Regions from separate parts of the Paenarthrobacter sp. RAF54_2 genome, predicted to be linked through region 2. Evidence: riboswitches for the same ligand, from Rfam matches in the RefSeq annotation. Region 2 holds a riboswitch; each other region holds the start of a gene.
The links. Region 2 has a riboswitch for cyclic di-AMP ahead of AB4Y87_RS19535 (C40 family peptidase). Riboswitches for the same ligand answer to the same signal wherever they lie in the genome.
Positions count from the first base shown of each region.

Region 1: it holds a riboswitch for cyclic di-AMP, as region 2 does, so the genes downstream of both, AB4Y87_RS12800 (hypothetical protein) here and AB4Y87_RS19535 (C40 family peptidase) in region 2, are expected to answer to the same signal.
Region 3: it holds a riboswitch for cyclic di-AMP, as region 2 does, so the genes downstream of both, AB4Y87_RS01930 (NlpC/P60 family protein) here and AB4Y87_RS19535 (C40 family peptidase) in region 2, are expected to answer to the same signal.
Region 4: it holds a riboswitch for cyclic di-AMP, as region 2 does, so the genes downstream of both, AB4Y87_RS11465 (hypothetical protein) here and AB4Y87_RS19535 (C40 family peptidase) in region 2, are expected to answer to the same signal.

Region 1 is NZ_JBFRDV010000011.1:73,259-76,501, forward strand. It holds gene AB4Y87_RS12795 (MerR family transcriptional regulator) at 1-665, opposite strand, end outside; gene AB4Y87_RS12800 (hypothetical protein) at 851-1,678, opposite strand; cyclic di-AMP (ydaO/yuaA leader) riboswitch at 1,684-1,841, opposite strand; gene AB4Y87_RS12805 (sensor histidine kinase) at 1,976-3,243, opposite strand, start outside.
Region 2 is NZ_JBFRDV010000021.1:31,879-35,121, forward strand. It holds cyclic di-AMP (ydaO/yuaA leader) riboswitch at 1-73, shown strand, start outside; gene AB4Y87_RS19530 (M23 family metallopeptidase) at 80-910, shown strand; cyclic di-AMP (ydaO/yuaA leader) riboswitch at 1,055-1,218, shown strand; gene AB4Y87_RS19535 (C40 family peptidase) at 1,223-1,954, shown strand; gene AB4Y87_RS19540 (NlpC/P60 family protein) at 2,054-2,806, shown strand; gene AB4Y87_RS19545 (HNH endonuclease) at 3,036-3,243, shown strand, end outside.
Region 3 is NZ_JBFRDV010000002.1:104,240-107,482, reverse strand. It holds gene AB4Y87_RS01940 (NCS2 family permease) at 1-671, opposite strand, end outside; gene AB4Y87_RS01935 (copper resistance CopC family protein) at 785-1,408, shown strand; cyclic di-AMP (ydaO/yuaA leader) riboswitch at 1,583-1,751, shown strand; gene AB4Y87_RS01930 (NlpC/P60 family protein) at 1,755-2,525, shown strand; gene AB4Y87_RS01925 (FAD-binding protein) at 2,613-3,243, opposite strand, start outside.
Region 4 is NZ_JBFRDV010000009.1:106,400-109,642, reverse strand. It holds gene AB4Y87_RS11475 (ATP-dependent DNA ligase) at 1-756, opposite strand, end outside; gene AB4Y87_RS11470 (hypothetical protein) at 804-1,037, shown strand; cyclic di-AMP (ydaO/yuaA leader) riboswitch at 1,167-1,317, shown strand; gene AB4Y87_RS11465 (hypothetical protein) at 1,320-2,714, shown strand; gene AB4Y87_RS11460 (AEC family transporter) at 2,955-3,243, opposite strand, start outside.

The sequences.
Region 1 (3,243 bases), on a different contig from region 2:
TCCTGCCAAGCCGCACGCGCTGCGGCCTTGGTGTCCTCACTGGAGTGGAACATGGAACCTATGCCGTCCCATGAGCGCACCCATTCCTGGACGGAGGGGTCCGCGACGGGCCTGTTGGCTTCCACGTGCGCCAGTCCTTCTTCCACAAGGGCGGCCCACTGCTGCTTGGCGGCTTCGACTTTTTCTGCGCCAAGTTCTTCCCGCTTGTCCGCGAGTTGCTGGCGTTGTTCGGCTGTGAAGTTGTTTTCGAGCACGGTAATCATCTCCAACGTTGACATGAATTGTTCAGGGGTGGGCATGGCGTGTTCGTCCATTCGTGACAACAGCTCTCCCAAACGGTTTTGGAGCGCTTGGAGTTGCTGGGCATGCTCCTGCACATGGACCAGCTGCTGTTGGAGGAGGTCTCGAAGGGACTCCAGATCATCCTCGGGTGCTTGCAGCGCCTTGCCGATGGCCGCGAGCGGAAGCCCCAGCATCTGAAGCGATCTGATCCGGTATAGCCGGCGCAGGTCGCTCTCCGAATATCGGCGATGACCGGATGATGTCCTTTGGCTTGCGGACAGCAGCCCGATCTCGTCGTAGTGGTGGAGCGTCCGCACGCTGACGCCACATGCTGTGGCCAGTTCACCGATGCTCCACGGTCCGGTTCCTGTTGTTCCCGTCATGGGCACAACGCTAAGTCCTGACGTTACGTGAGGTGCAAGCCGTCGTCACCTGAAACGCGAAAACCGCCCCGTTCCCGCTGTCAGCTGCAGTAATCACTGCTGCGAACGGCGGAAATCGGGGCGGTAATCAGGCCCTGCACGTTTGAGCCCGCTGGGGTGGGCTCAAACCTGCTTATTGAGTTGGCTTAGTACCAGTTGTTGGCCAAGTGGAAGGCGAGGGCGGCCGAGGGGGAGCCGTAGCGTTCCTTGATGTAGTTCAGGCCCCACTTGATCTGGGTTTGGTAGTTGGTCTCCCAGTCGGCGCCGGCAGTTGCCATCTTGGAAGCCGGCAGAGACTGCACGATTCCGTAGGCGCCACTGGACGCGTTGGTCGCGGTGGTTCGCCAGTTGGATTCCTTCTCCCACAGTGTGTTCAGGGCAGTCATTTCACCCGGACCCCAGCCGTAGCTGGCGAGGATGCTGGCGGCGTACGCCTTGGCAGCAGCGGGATCGTCCACGGCCTTGGGAACAGCTGCTGCGGCTGCGGCTGCAGCAGCGGCGGCATCGGCAGCCTGCTTGGCGGCTGCATCAGCGGCAGCCTTTTCGGCGGCGGCTTGTGCGGCTGCTGCCTGGTCGGCGGCGGCTTTTTCGGCCGCAGCCTTCTCAGCGGCAGCCTTCTCGGCAGCGGCCTGTGCAGCTGCTGCCTGATCTGCAGCGGCCCTATCGGCGGTGCCCTTCTTGGCAGCAGCATCCAGGGACGCAGAGATTTCCGCTGATTTGTTGCTGACCTGGGCCGTGGCTTGCGTCTCGGACGCCTGGCTCGTTTCCGGGAGGTTGAATGCGGCGTTTGCGGCCTGGCCGAGCGATGCGACGCCCAATGCTGCGGCAACGACTCCTGCAACAACGGACATGCGCTGACCGGTCTTGCCGCGGCGGGCAGCGGTCTTCAGAACAGACTGCGATTTGGTCAGGGGAGCGTTGTGTTCGTCACGGTGACGCGCGGAAGGGCGCGTCTGATCGTTGAATTCAGACATGTGTGATTACCTCTCAGCGCCTGCGGAGTTAGCTGTCGGGTTCGGATGAGGTCATCCGGCCGCGCGCGTAGCTGCGGCTTCACCCCAAGGGCAAGGAAAGTACTGTGCCCGGAGACTCTGGGTCCCCCGTCTCTGCCTCGAATGAGAACGGAACTCCGGGAAGTGGCAGAGCTCGGCGCATCCCGGGTGTGGGCCAACTATGGGCGACCCACCCTTTCGAAGGTACAGGAGGTTTCGGCTTAAGTCACATTTGGGTAACAGAGATCACGGTCACGGCGCGTCATGTTGCCTGATTCGTTATACGTGGTCGTTCGAAACTGAGGGGAGTCTCAGAATAAACTCGGTGCACCCCGGCTTGGACGTTACTGCCACGCTTCCGCCGTGCGCCTGGACGATTGATTCGACGATTGACAAGCCCAATCCGGAGGTTCCTTCAGAGCCTGATCTCGCGGCGTCAGCGCGGGCAAAACGCGAGAACACATGGCCCTGGAATTCAGGCGGAATGCCAGCCCCGTTGTCAGTGACCGTGACCACCGCGGTACCGTCCGCGGAGAGCATGACGCCAGTGACCACTGTGGTGCCTGGATCGGTGTGCTTGCGGGCGTTGGACAGCAGATTGGCCAGCACCTGATGCAGCTGGGTTGCGTCCCCGCGTACCGTGATGGGCTCGTCGGGGAGTTGGAGCTTCCAGATGTGATCCGGTGCCATCACCTTTTCGTCGCTGACGGTCTCGATCACCAACTGGGTAAGATCCACATCCGTGACCTTCAATGGCTGGCCTTCGTCCAACCGCGCCAACAGCAACAGGTCCTCCACAAGGGTGGTCATGCGTTCGGACTGGCTCTGGACGCGTGCCAGGGACTTCCGGCCGTCGTCCGTGAAGTTCTCCGTCATGCGGAGTAATTCGGTATATCCCCGAATGGCGGTCAGCGGCGTCCGCAGTTCGTGGGAGGCATCCGCAACGAACTGCCGGACCTTGGTTTCGCTCTCCTGACGGGCTTCCAGGGCCCTGGCAACGTTGTTGAGCATTTGGTTCAAAGCGTGGCCAACGCTGCCCACTTCCGTTCCAGGATGGGAGGCCGACGGCGGTACGCGCACAGCGAGTGCCACTTCACCGGCGTCGAGGGGAAGGCGCGATACTTTGGTTGCAACCTCCGATAGTTGCTCCAGCGGCCGCATGGTCCGGCGAATGATGACGGTACCGGCAAGGCCGATCAGCACCAGACCCCCAAAGGAAACAAACACCATGGTCCATACCAGCGAGGCCTCGGCATTTTGCTTATCAGCCAACGGCAGGCCCGTCACAATCACGTCGCCGTAGGTGGTGTCTACTCCCACCAGCCGGTAGTCGCCGTTGGACAATGAACGGTCCACAGGCCGGTTGTCACGGGGGAGTGAGAGCAGGACCTGCTTGTCTTCTGCCGAAAGTGCGACGCGGCGGCCATTCGAATTTAACAGGCCGGAGTTAATGACAGTGGAACCATCAATCCTCGCGTTGAGGGTACCGGCACCTTGGCCGCGGGCCTCCAGCGGATCCGGCCGCCCGCTTGAGGGAAAGTTCGACG
Region 2 (3,243 bases):
TTCGTGCGGACCGGGTCTTTGAACTCTCTGACCCGAATCCGACAGCTAACTTCGCAGGCTTTCCAGAGAGGAACAGAGTTTGACATCGCAGAACGTCAGGGGCCGTCGCCGCGCGTCCGGCCCCGCTGCTGAGCTGCGGCCAGCCCGCGCAGCAATGGAGATCCGGCCACGCGACACCCCGCGTCAGGTGCGCCGCCGCAAGAGCCCATTGCGCCAGGTGGCCGACTTCGCCGCAGCCAGTGGTGTCGGGCAGAAGGCCGGAGTCGCGCTTGCCGCCACCGGACTTGCCCTGACTGTAGGCCTGCCTGTCACAAGCCCCGTCATGGCCACATCCGAATCCGGCCAAGCCGAGGCGGCCCTCTCCGTGCCCGGTGGCAGCCAGCCCGAAGTTTCTGCGGCAGCCTCTGCCAAAATCGATTTCAGTCGCGCAGCAGTCGCTACCGCCGCTGATCCTGACGGCAAGCTCAAGCAGTTGCTGAGCGCCCAGTCAGCGGGGAGCATCCAGCGCGCCTCCTCACTTGGCACGCTGGGAAGCCCTCTGGACAAGCTCGTCACGGCATCGCCGTTTGGCTACCGCGTCAGCCCCCTTACCGGCGGCACCGGTGACTTCCACCGTGGCCAGGACTTCGTAGCCCAGTGCGGAACTGCCGTTCACGCCGCAGCCGCAGGCAAGGTCACGTTCGCAGGTTGGCATGAGTACGGCGGAGGCAACCGCGTCGTGATTGACCACGGCAACGGCCTCGAGACCACGTACAACCACCTGTCGTCCTTCAACGTCAAGGTGGGCCAGACTGTCAGCCGCGGCGATACTGTCGCGCTGAGCGGCACTACAGGCGCATCTACGGGTTGCCACCTCCACTTCGAGGTCCAGGTAAACGGTGAAGTCGTAGATCCCATGGGCTGGCTCTGAGCCAGTTGATGGTTGTCTATCGCATTCATGACACGCCCGTGACCTGAATGTGACATTCACGAACATCTGTTGTACCGTCTAAAGCGCATCGGCTTTTTAGGGGGCCGATGCACTTGAGTGGATTGCCTAGCTCTGCCACCACTCGAGGTCCGTTCGCAAAAATCGTCTGGCAGGGGCGGGGGAACCAATTTTGGCCTTCGAATCAGAAGGCCTTGGGGTTAAGTCGCAAAAGCTTCCTTGAAGCGGCGCGGCCGGATGACTCCCATCCGAATCCGACAGCTCACCTCGCAGGCATTGGGAGAGGCTACCTTCGTGTCATCACGCACTACCCCTGCGCGCCATCGCGCCGAATTGGTTCGTACGAACCCGTTGAACACCCTTTCCAAGGCTGTCTCAACCAATGCAGGCACCGTAGGCCGCCAAGCCGCCGTTCTGGCTGCAGCCTCGGGACTTGTTCTCAGCGTTGGACTCCCGGCCCAGGCCGCTGACACCGACGTTTCCAAGTCGGAATCCTCCAGCACCCAGCAGCTGGTCGCCACCGCAGTTGTTACCGCTGAGCCAACGGCAACCGTTTCCTTCGAAAGCCCCGTTGTGGTTACCAAGGAAGCCCCCAAGGTTCAGCGCGCCTCCCAACGCACGCAGGCAGCCGAAGGCCAGACGGGCGACACCCTCGCTGCCCTGTCCTCCACGGCCAAGGATGCCGCATCCAGCGCGGCAGCTTCCGGACTCGCAGCAATTGCCTACACCGGCATTGGCCACCCCTATGTCTGGGGCGGCACTTCCCCCAACGGCTGGGACTGCTCTGGATTTGCCCAGTGGGTCTACGCCCAGGCCGGCATCAGCATCCCCCGGGTCAATGCCTGGACGGCCATGAAGCCCACCAGCACGCCGGCCCCCGGCGATCTCGTCATGCAGAACGGCGGAGCCCACGTGGGCATCTACGTCGGCAACGGCATGATGATCAGCGCGCTCAACCCCAGCCAGGGGACGCTCCTGACCCCGGTCGCAGCCACCGGCACATCCTCGTTCTTCACCCTCCGCTAGGAAAATCCCATTCGGGGTAAGCCAGCATGCCCCCCAAGTGCTGGCCGCCCATAACCTGCGTGCGTCCCCACCGTGCGCGGATACGAAAAGAGAGTAATCATGACCAGTGCAAACAAGGTTGCACGGCATAGAGCTGAGGCCCCCAAGACCAGCTCACTTGCCGTCATTGCCAAGGCTGTCAGCGACAACGCCGGTGGCGTTGGCCGTCAGGCAGCAGTGATCGCAGCTGCATCAGGCCTTGTCCTGACCAGCGGCGTGGCTGCAAATGCTGCGGATACCAATGTCCAGCGCGAATCCACGTCTGCGTCCACCCTTGATGTGCAGTCGGTTGCCCAGGCCACCATTGCTGCCGATTCCAGCGTTGCCATCTCCTACGAGCGCCCCGTAGTCAAGACTGTCGAAGCCCCGGCTCCCGTCGTCGAGAAGGCACCTGCCAAGGAAGCTCCGGCTGCCGGCGGCACCGCTACTTTGGCGGTCAACACTGATACCTCCGCGGCAAAGGCGCCTGCTGCATCCAGTGGCCTCGGTGCAGCTATCGCTGCAGCGGCCTACGCACAGCTCGGTGTCACGCAGGACTGCACCATGCTGGTGACCAACTCGCTGGCCGCCGTCGGTATTCACTTCCACGATTGGCCGGCCGGCTACCTCTCCCTCGGCCGCACGGTCAGTGCAGCTGAAGCGCAGCCCGGCGACCTCGCTTACTACGCCAACGGTGGCTACGGCGGAATGGCACACATCGCTGTTTACGTCGGCAACGGCATGGCAGTCCACGGTGGATGGAACGGATCCACCACGGCACTGTTCAGCGTGAACGTTGGCTCCGGCCCCGTTTTCATCCGCGTCAACGGCTGATCAAATACTCCACAGAACACCCCGAGGCTCAGGCCGGCGGGGTGTTCTGCTTTAACGAGCAAGGTGTCCCGCGCATGAACTTTCGCCAACACCGCAGGTGAAACGGCAGAAAAATTCGTTGATATGGCATATGAGTGCTTACCCTTGTGTTGTCGATCCACAGCCCGTACAAGCAGAGGGCAGCCGGCCCTCGTGCCCCTGACGGGTGCGGCCGTGAAGAGGTACGTGCATGCGCACACTCGTTCTGAATGCTGGATATGAACCGCTGGCGGTAGTAACCTTCCGCCGGGCGCTGGTCCTTGTGCTGACTGGAAAAGCTAGCGTGGTGGCCGAAGGCGACGAGCCTGTCGTCGGGCCACAGGAGATTCTCGGAAGACCATCCGTGATTCTTCTCAATCGCTACATCCGGCCCCGGTACAACAAGATCACTGCCGTGA
Region 3 (3,243 bases), on a different contig from region 2:
GCCAGGGCGGTGGACACTACGATGCCGATCAGGATTGCGCCGCGGATCTTGCGCACTACCAACGCGATGGTCAGGATCAGGCCGACGGCGAACACCAACGTCGGCCAACCCATCAACTTGCCCTCCACACCCAGGCCGAGCGGGACAGTAGTGCCTGCGGCATCCGGAATTCGCCGGACAAAGCCGGCGTTCACAAGGCCGATCAAGGCGATGAAGAGGCCAATGCCCACTACGATTGCCGTCTTAAGGGCTTCCGGGACGGCCCTGAAAACGGCCGTGCGGAATCCGGTGAGTACCAGGATGAGCATGGTGACACCCGAAAGCACCACAAGCCCCATCATGTCCGGCCACGTCAGGCCCGGGTGGGAGGCAACGGTCACGGCCACGAACGCGTTCACTCCCAGCCCGGTTGCCACCGCGAAGGGGTGCTTGGCCCAGGCGCCCATGAGGATGGTCAGGATGCCCGCCACGAATGCAGTGGTTGCCGCTACGGCCGTGAAGCCAAGAGATGCTCCGCTCGAGTCTGCCCCGGAGAGGATCAGCGGATTCAGCACCACGATGTAGCTCATGGCGAAGAAGGTCGCGAAGCCGCCACGTATTTCCCGCGAGTATGTGGACTGGCGCTCGGAGATCTTGAAGTAACGGTCGATTGCAGAACCTTGTTTCAGCATGAAGGTCTCCGGGGATCGGGGGAGTTTGCTCTCAAATCCTATGCCCGCCGATGCGGGGTGTCGGGACGATTCGCCTAGTCTGTAAGGAAGCCAACACTAGGAGAAACCGCCCCATGCGTACCATCCGCCCGCTTCTGGCCGCCGTCGTAGCCGCTCTCGCTTTCGCTTCCGCGTTGCTGCTGGGCGCCGCTCCGGCCTCCGCACACGACGTCGCCGAATCAACAACTCCGGCCAACGGTGCGCGGGTAGCTGAAGTGCCGGCGTCGGTGTCGATCACGTTTAACAACCGGCCACTGGCCATCGGTTCGGGCGTAACTGTCACCGCTGGGGGCGAAAACTGGGCAGATGGCGCAGTGGAGATCATCGACAACATGGCTGTCCAGAAGCTGCGTCCGGGCGCTCCGGCTGGCGAATACACGGTGGTGTGGCGCGTGGTCAGTTCAGACTCCCACCCGATTGAGGGAACTTTCAAGTTCACTGTTTCCGGAACCAGCACGACGACGGCGAGCGGCTCAGCAGGCGCCTCCCCATCGGCTTCGGCAGCCGTTCCGACGGCGGGGACGGCAGCGCCCGGTACCGAAAATAGTGAGCCTGCTCCGGCAGCTTCCCAACCCTTCCCCTGGAGCATTGTTGGCCTCGCCGTCGTGGCAATCGGTCTCGTGATCTTCCTCGCTGTTACAGCCCGGAAGAAGCTGGCGGCTCCGAACGAGCCGGATGACGAAAATTCCGCGGAATAACGGGGTTTTCTACATACTAGCGAAGATCTCGAAACGGTCACTGCGACACGCCAAAAACGAACTGCTCGTTACGTAAATGTGACTTTGAAGTGATCTTCCCGTACGGTTGTACTTGTGCCTGTTCCACGTAACGGGCATTTCCGGGCTGATTGCCTAGCTCTGCCGCAGTCCGGAATCCGTTCGCAGACAAACCTACGGCAGAGACGGGGAACCCATTTTGGCCCGCTTTCAGAGCGCGCCTTGGGGTGAAGTCACGAAGCTTCCGCTGCACAGCGGGGGATAGTGGCCGGGTGACTCCCATCCGAATCCGACAGCTAACCTCGCAGGCATCGGGAGAGGCTCTTTCATGTCTTCACGCATTCTTCGCGGCCGTCGTAAGGCGGACAGCGTACGTCCTAATCCGTTCATCTCCATCTCCAAGGCTGTTGCCAGCAACGCATCTGGCGCGGGTCGCCAAGCCGCTGTTATTGCAGCAGCTTCGGGCCTCGTCCTGACAGGCTCCATTGCTGCCCACGCAGCAGAGACCCCTGTTCAGCGCGATTCCAGCCCTGCTACGGTCGCCGAGACCGTCAATGAGGGTCCCACCAAGGTTGTTACGGCCGCCTCCACGGCCACGATCAACTTCGAGCGCCCTGCGGTTGCTTCCGTTGCGGCTCCCGTTATTGAAAAGCCGGCACCCGTTGCTCCGGCTCCGGTGGCCAAGCAGGCCCCAGCAGCGGCCACTGTGAAGGCCGCCGCAACTACTACGGCTACCGCTCCGGTGGCAGCCGCGCCTGCTGCTGCAGCTCCGGCTGTTGGTGGCGTCAACGCTGCAATGGTCGCCTCGGCTTACGCCCAGATCGGCATCATGCAGGATTGCACCGCCATGGTGGAACGGGCCCTCGGCTCCGCAGGCATCCCGGTTGGCGACCTCGCACCCATGCAGTTCCTGAACTACGGCAAGGTTGTCAGCGACCCCCAGCCCGGTGACATGATCGTCCAGTCCGGCCACGTAGCCATCTACATCGGCAACGGCCAGGCCATCAGCGGTGGCATCAACGGCAACCAGACGGGCATCCACCCGATCAGCTGGCTCACCGCAACCGGCCCCATCACGTACGTACGCGCTGGCGCCTAAGCTTCACGCTCCAACTCAAAAGGCCGGTGCCTTCGAGGACTAACGTCTTCGGAGGCACCGGCCTTCTGAGTTAACTTTTGTTCGTTTCTAAGCCAGGGCGATGCCCGGCGAAGCTGGTAGGGCCACCTTGGATGAGATTGCTTGCCCTACTGCCTTGGCTTGCCGGAGTACTTCCTTGGGCGTGGGTGTAATGAGTTCCCCCACGCCTACCAAGTGCATTCCCACGGCACGCATGGCTGCCACGAGGTTCTGGCCTATGGCGATTCCCAAGTCCGTAAGCATTCGGCGCAGTTGGCTCTGGGCGCAGCGCGTCACCACGATGTGGTCGGCCAGAAGAACTCCAGTGGCTGTATGCACGGCCCATTGCCGTGGGGTGGATTCAAGCGGGCCGTAAACGCTCAGCCCAGCCCTCTGGCTGGCCGTGTTCAGGCTTGCTGCGAGTCCGTATCCAAGCTGCTGGGACGAGTCGCCGCCCAGGAAGTCCAGACGAACAGCGCGTGTGGTGGTGCGGACATCCAGGTGATGGCTTGCGGCGTAGTTGCGCAAGTGGCGCAGGATCTCGTTGCGTTCCTGCATTGCCGCGGGGTCCGCTGCGTCGCAGCGCTGGAGCATTCCCGTATGGACCGATGGTCCGGTGGTGGACAAAGTACCAAAGCCATCCAGCACGATGGAACCTACGCCATAGCGGCTGAGCTCGCTGGCAACAGCCAAGCCGGAC
Region 4 (3,243 bases), on a different contig from region 2:
TTCGGCCACCAGGCTTTCGCGCTTGGCCATGGGAAATGAAGCCACCACCCCCACGTGCTGCAGCTGGCCGGCGTCGTTATATAACCCGAGCAGCATCGACCCCACAACCTTTCCCGTTTTGTGCCAGCGGAATCCAGCCACCACACAGTCCGCGGTCCGTTCATGCTTGGTCTTGAACATGACGCGCTTATTCGGCTGGTACGTCCCTCCGAGCGGTTTGGAAAGTATGCCGTCGAGCCCAGCCCCCTCCAGCTTCACGAACCACTCCTGCGCTTGATCAAGTTCCGTCACCGCCGGCGTTACGTACACGGGCGCCTCAGCCCTGGCGAGCGCCTTCTCCAAGGCGGCTCGACGCTCGGAAAACGGCTTGTCCATGAGGTTCTCCCCGCCCAGGGCAAGGATGTCGAATCCGATGAAGGAGGACGGTGTCTTTTCGGCAAGCATCCGCACACGGCTATCGGCAGGATGGATGCGCTGCTGAAGGCCCTCGAAATCGAGCCTGCTGTCAGCTATGAGGACGATCTCGCCGTCGATCACGCATTTGTCCGGAAGGTTCTTCTGAAGGGCTTCCACCAACTCGGGAAAGTACCGCGTCATGGGACGTTCGTTGCGGCTGCCCAGGATGATCTCGTCACCATCTTTGAAAACGATGGTCCTGAACCCGTCCCACTTCGGCTCAAAGTGGCCTACATCAGGGATCGAAGGAACGGACTTGGCAAGCATGGGCGAAATGGGCGGCATCACTGGGAGGTCCATACGACTATGTTCTACCTGCCAGCCGCGGCGGAAGCTAGTCTTGGGCGATGGATATCTTGGCCGTTCTAGTGGCTGTACTGGCAGCACCTGCCCTCATTGCGGCCCTTTGGTTCTGGGTCTCGCGCCAGAACAGCAAGGGGAAAGTCCGGCGCGGCGCCGCGGGTGGGATCCTGGGCGTGACGGACGAAATTTTCCGACCCGAGACCCATTACGCACACCAAATCCAAAGGATCCAGCTCGAGTTGCCAGCCCCGGCTCCGGCCCCGGAGCCTAAGTCCTAACGGACCTTCGCGCTGGAAGGCGTCCCGCCCGTTACATTAATGTGACTTTACTATGGCGCTCATGTACGGTCTAAGAGCGACCCGTATCTCCGCTGGGCCGCTTCCGGGTTGACGCCGAGCTCTGCCGCAAACCGGGATCCGCCAGACTAGCGGCAGAGACGGGGGACCCAGAGTTCCCGGGCCTGATTTTCCATGGGCCCTTGGGGTGAAGCCGCCATGTGCGGCCGGACGGCCTCGTCCGAACCCGACAGCTAACCTCGCAGGCGTTGAGAGGCAACCACCATGTCCCCAACCATGGATCAGCCGCGCCGCGCCCAAATAGCGCGCGAGCGTACCCAACCAACCGGACGCCGTCGGGCCCAACCCAGCGGATCCTCCACCAGCACGCCGGAAGCAGAAACAGGTTTTACAAGCACGACGCCGGAACCCGCCACTGCTCCTGTTCCCACCCCTGCGGCACCCACCACGCGCGCAGCCGCTCGCGCGGCAGAGCGTGAACGGGCAGCCCAAGCTGTAATCGCTCCTGAAACAGCTCCGGCAGAAACAGCACCGGCGGACTCTGCCCCAGTAGACTCCGCTGCTCTGGAGCCGGCTACGGCTGCGATTCCAACAGTTCCGGCGCCCACGCCGCTCGCTCCCGAACCGGCTGCAGATCCCGAGCCCGCCACCGCTGCCATTCCAATGGTGGCTGCTGCTGCACCCACCCCCGCCGCGCACGAACCCGAGCCCGCCACCGCTGCCATTCCGATAGTGCAGGCGCCCACGCCCGGCACTGGGGATCCGGTCACAGCCGAAATTCCGACCGTTGCCGCCCCTCTTCCCACACCTGCGGCTCCGGCGTTCCCTGCTTCGCCGGCGGAGTCAAAGAGCCCTGCCCAGCTCGCGGCAGCCGCCACCGCCGCAGCTGGTCTCGCAAGCCGGAAAGCCCTTCGTGCCCAGGCATCCGGTAGCGGGACAGCCCCTTCCGCGACAACGGCTGCCGAGTCCCCGACGGGCGTTGCCCCCACGTTTGGAGCGTCGTCCTTCAGCCACGAACCACACGCAGTCCTCACCAAGGCCGCCTCGGTCAAGACAATGGGCCAGCGCATGGCAGTCGTCGCTGGGGCATTGGGCCTGGTATTGACCGTTGGCACCATGAGCCAGGCCTTCGAGCTTCCCTTCTTCGGGCAGGAAACACCGGCTCAGGAAGCCAGTGACGCAAAGACGGGTGGCGACAGCAGGCAGTCAACCTCGGCCACCCCCGCACCCAGCTCGTCCAGCTCCACTGCATCAGCTTCGTCGGCGACCAGCGAGGCCGGACAGCCGGCAACTGTTGCAACGCAGTCGTCAGAAGAGGCACCTGCTCAGGGGTCGTCGTCGTCACTTCCGACTCCGCAAGTTTCACTCGCGGATCCTGTTTGGGTCCCTTCGTCGGCCCCGTCGGCTGTTGTCCCTGTGCCGGGCGTGACAACTCCTGTCCCAACCCAGCCGGCCCCGAGCCCGGTTCCCTCGGACACGGTTACCACCCCACCCGCCACAACGACGCCCAGTCCCACGGTTACTCCGACACCTACTCCAACCCAGACTCAGGCACCGAAGCCAAAGCCAACCGGAAATCCAAATGCCACCACGCCGTCAAGTGGTTCAGCCTTGGACCTGGACGGCATACTTGACGGCGCCACAGGGATCTTGAAGTGAGCACGCAACTTCCCAGGACCCGCAAGCACGTCGGATGGCACGGCCGGTACTGCAGCAGCAGCCGCACTGCCACCTTCCGCAATCGGATGGGCCGTTGGAGCTGCCAACGGCTGCGTCGGGCCTAAGGAATCACAGCTACAGCAATCACGGCAACAAGATGAGGCAGGCACCCGGGTGCCTGCCTCATCTGTTCCGTCTCGCTTTTTGTTTCGTGTGGCTCTTGTTCCTGGCCTGGCGTTTCTAACCCAGCAGCCACGCGACCATGACCAGCGCCCCGATGCAGAGCACCGTTGTGCAGAGGATGACGTCCCTGGCCATTGTCATTCCGCGTCCGTAGGGAGAAGCGAAAAGGAAAACGTTCTGGGCGGTTGGAAGGGCTGCCATGATGACGCTGGCCAGGAGGTGCTGCCCCTCCAGGCCGAACACAAAGCGTCCCAGCACCCAGACCACCACGGGCATGCCCGCCACCTTCAGGGTGGTTGCCACCACGGTCTCCACGCGGCCATCCCCCTTTTGGAGAGGTGCCTTG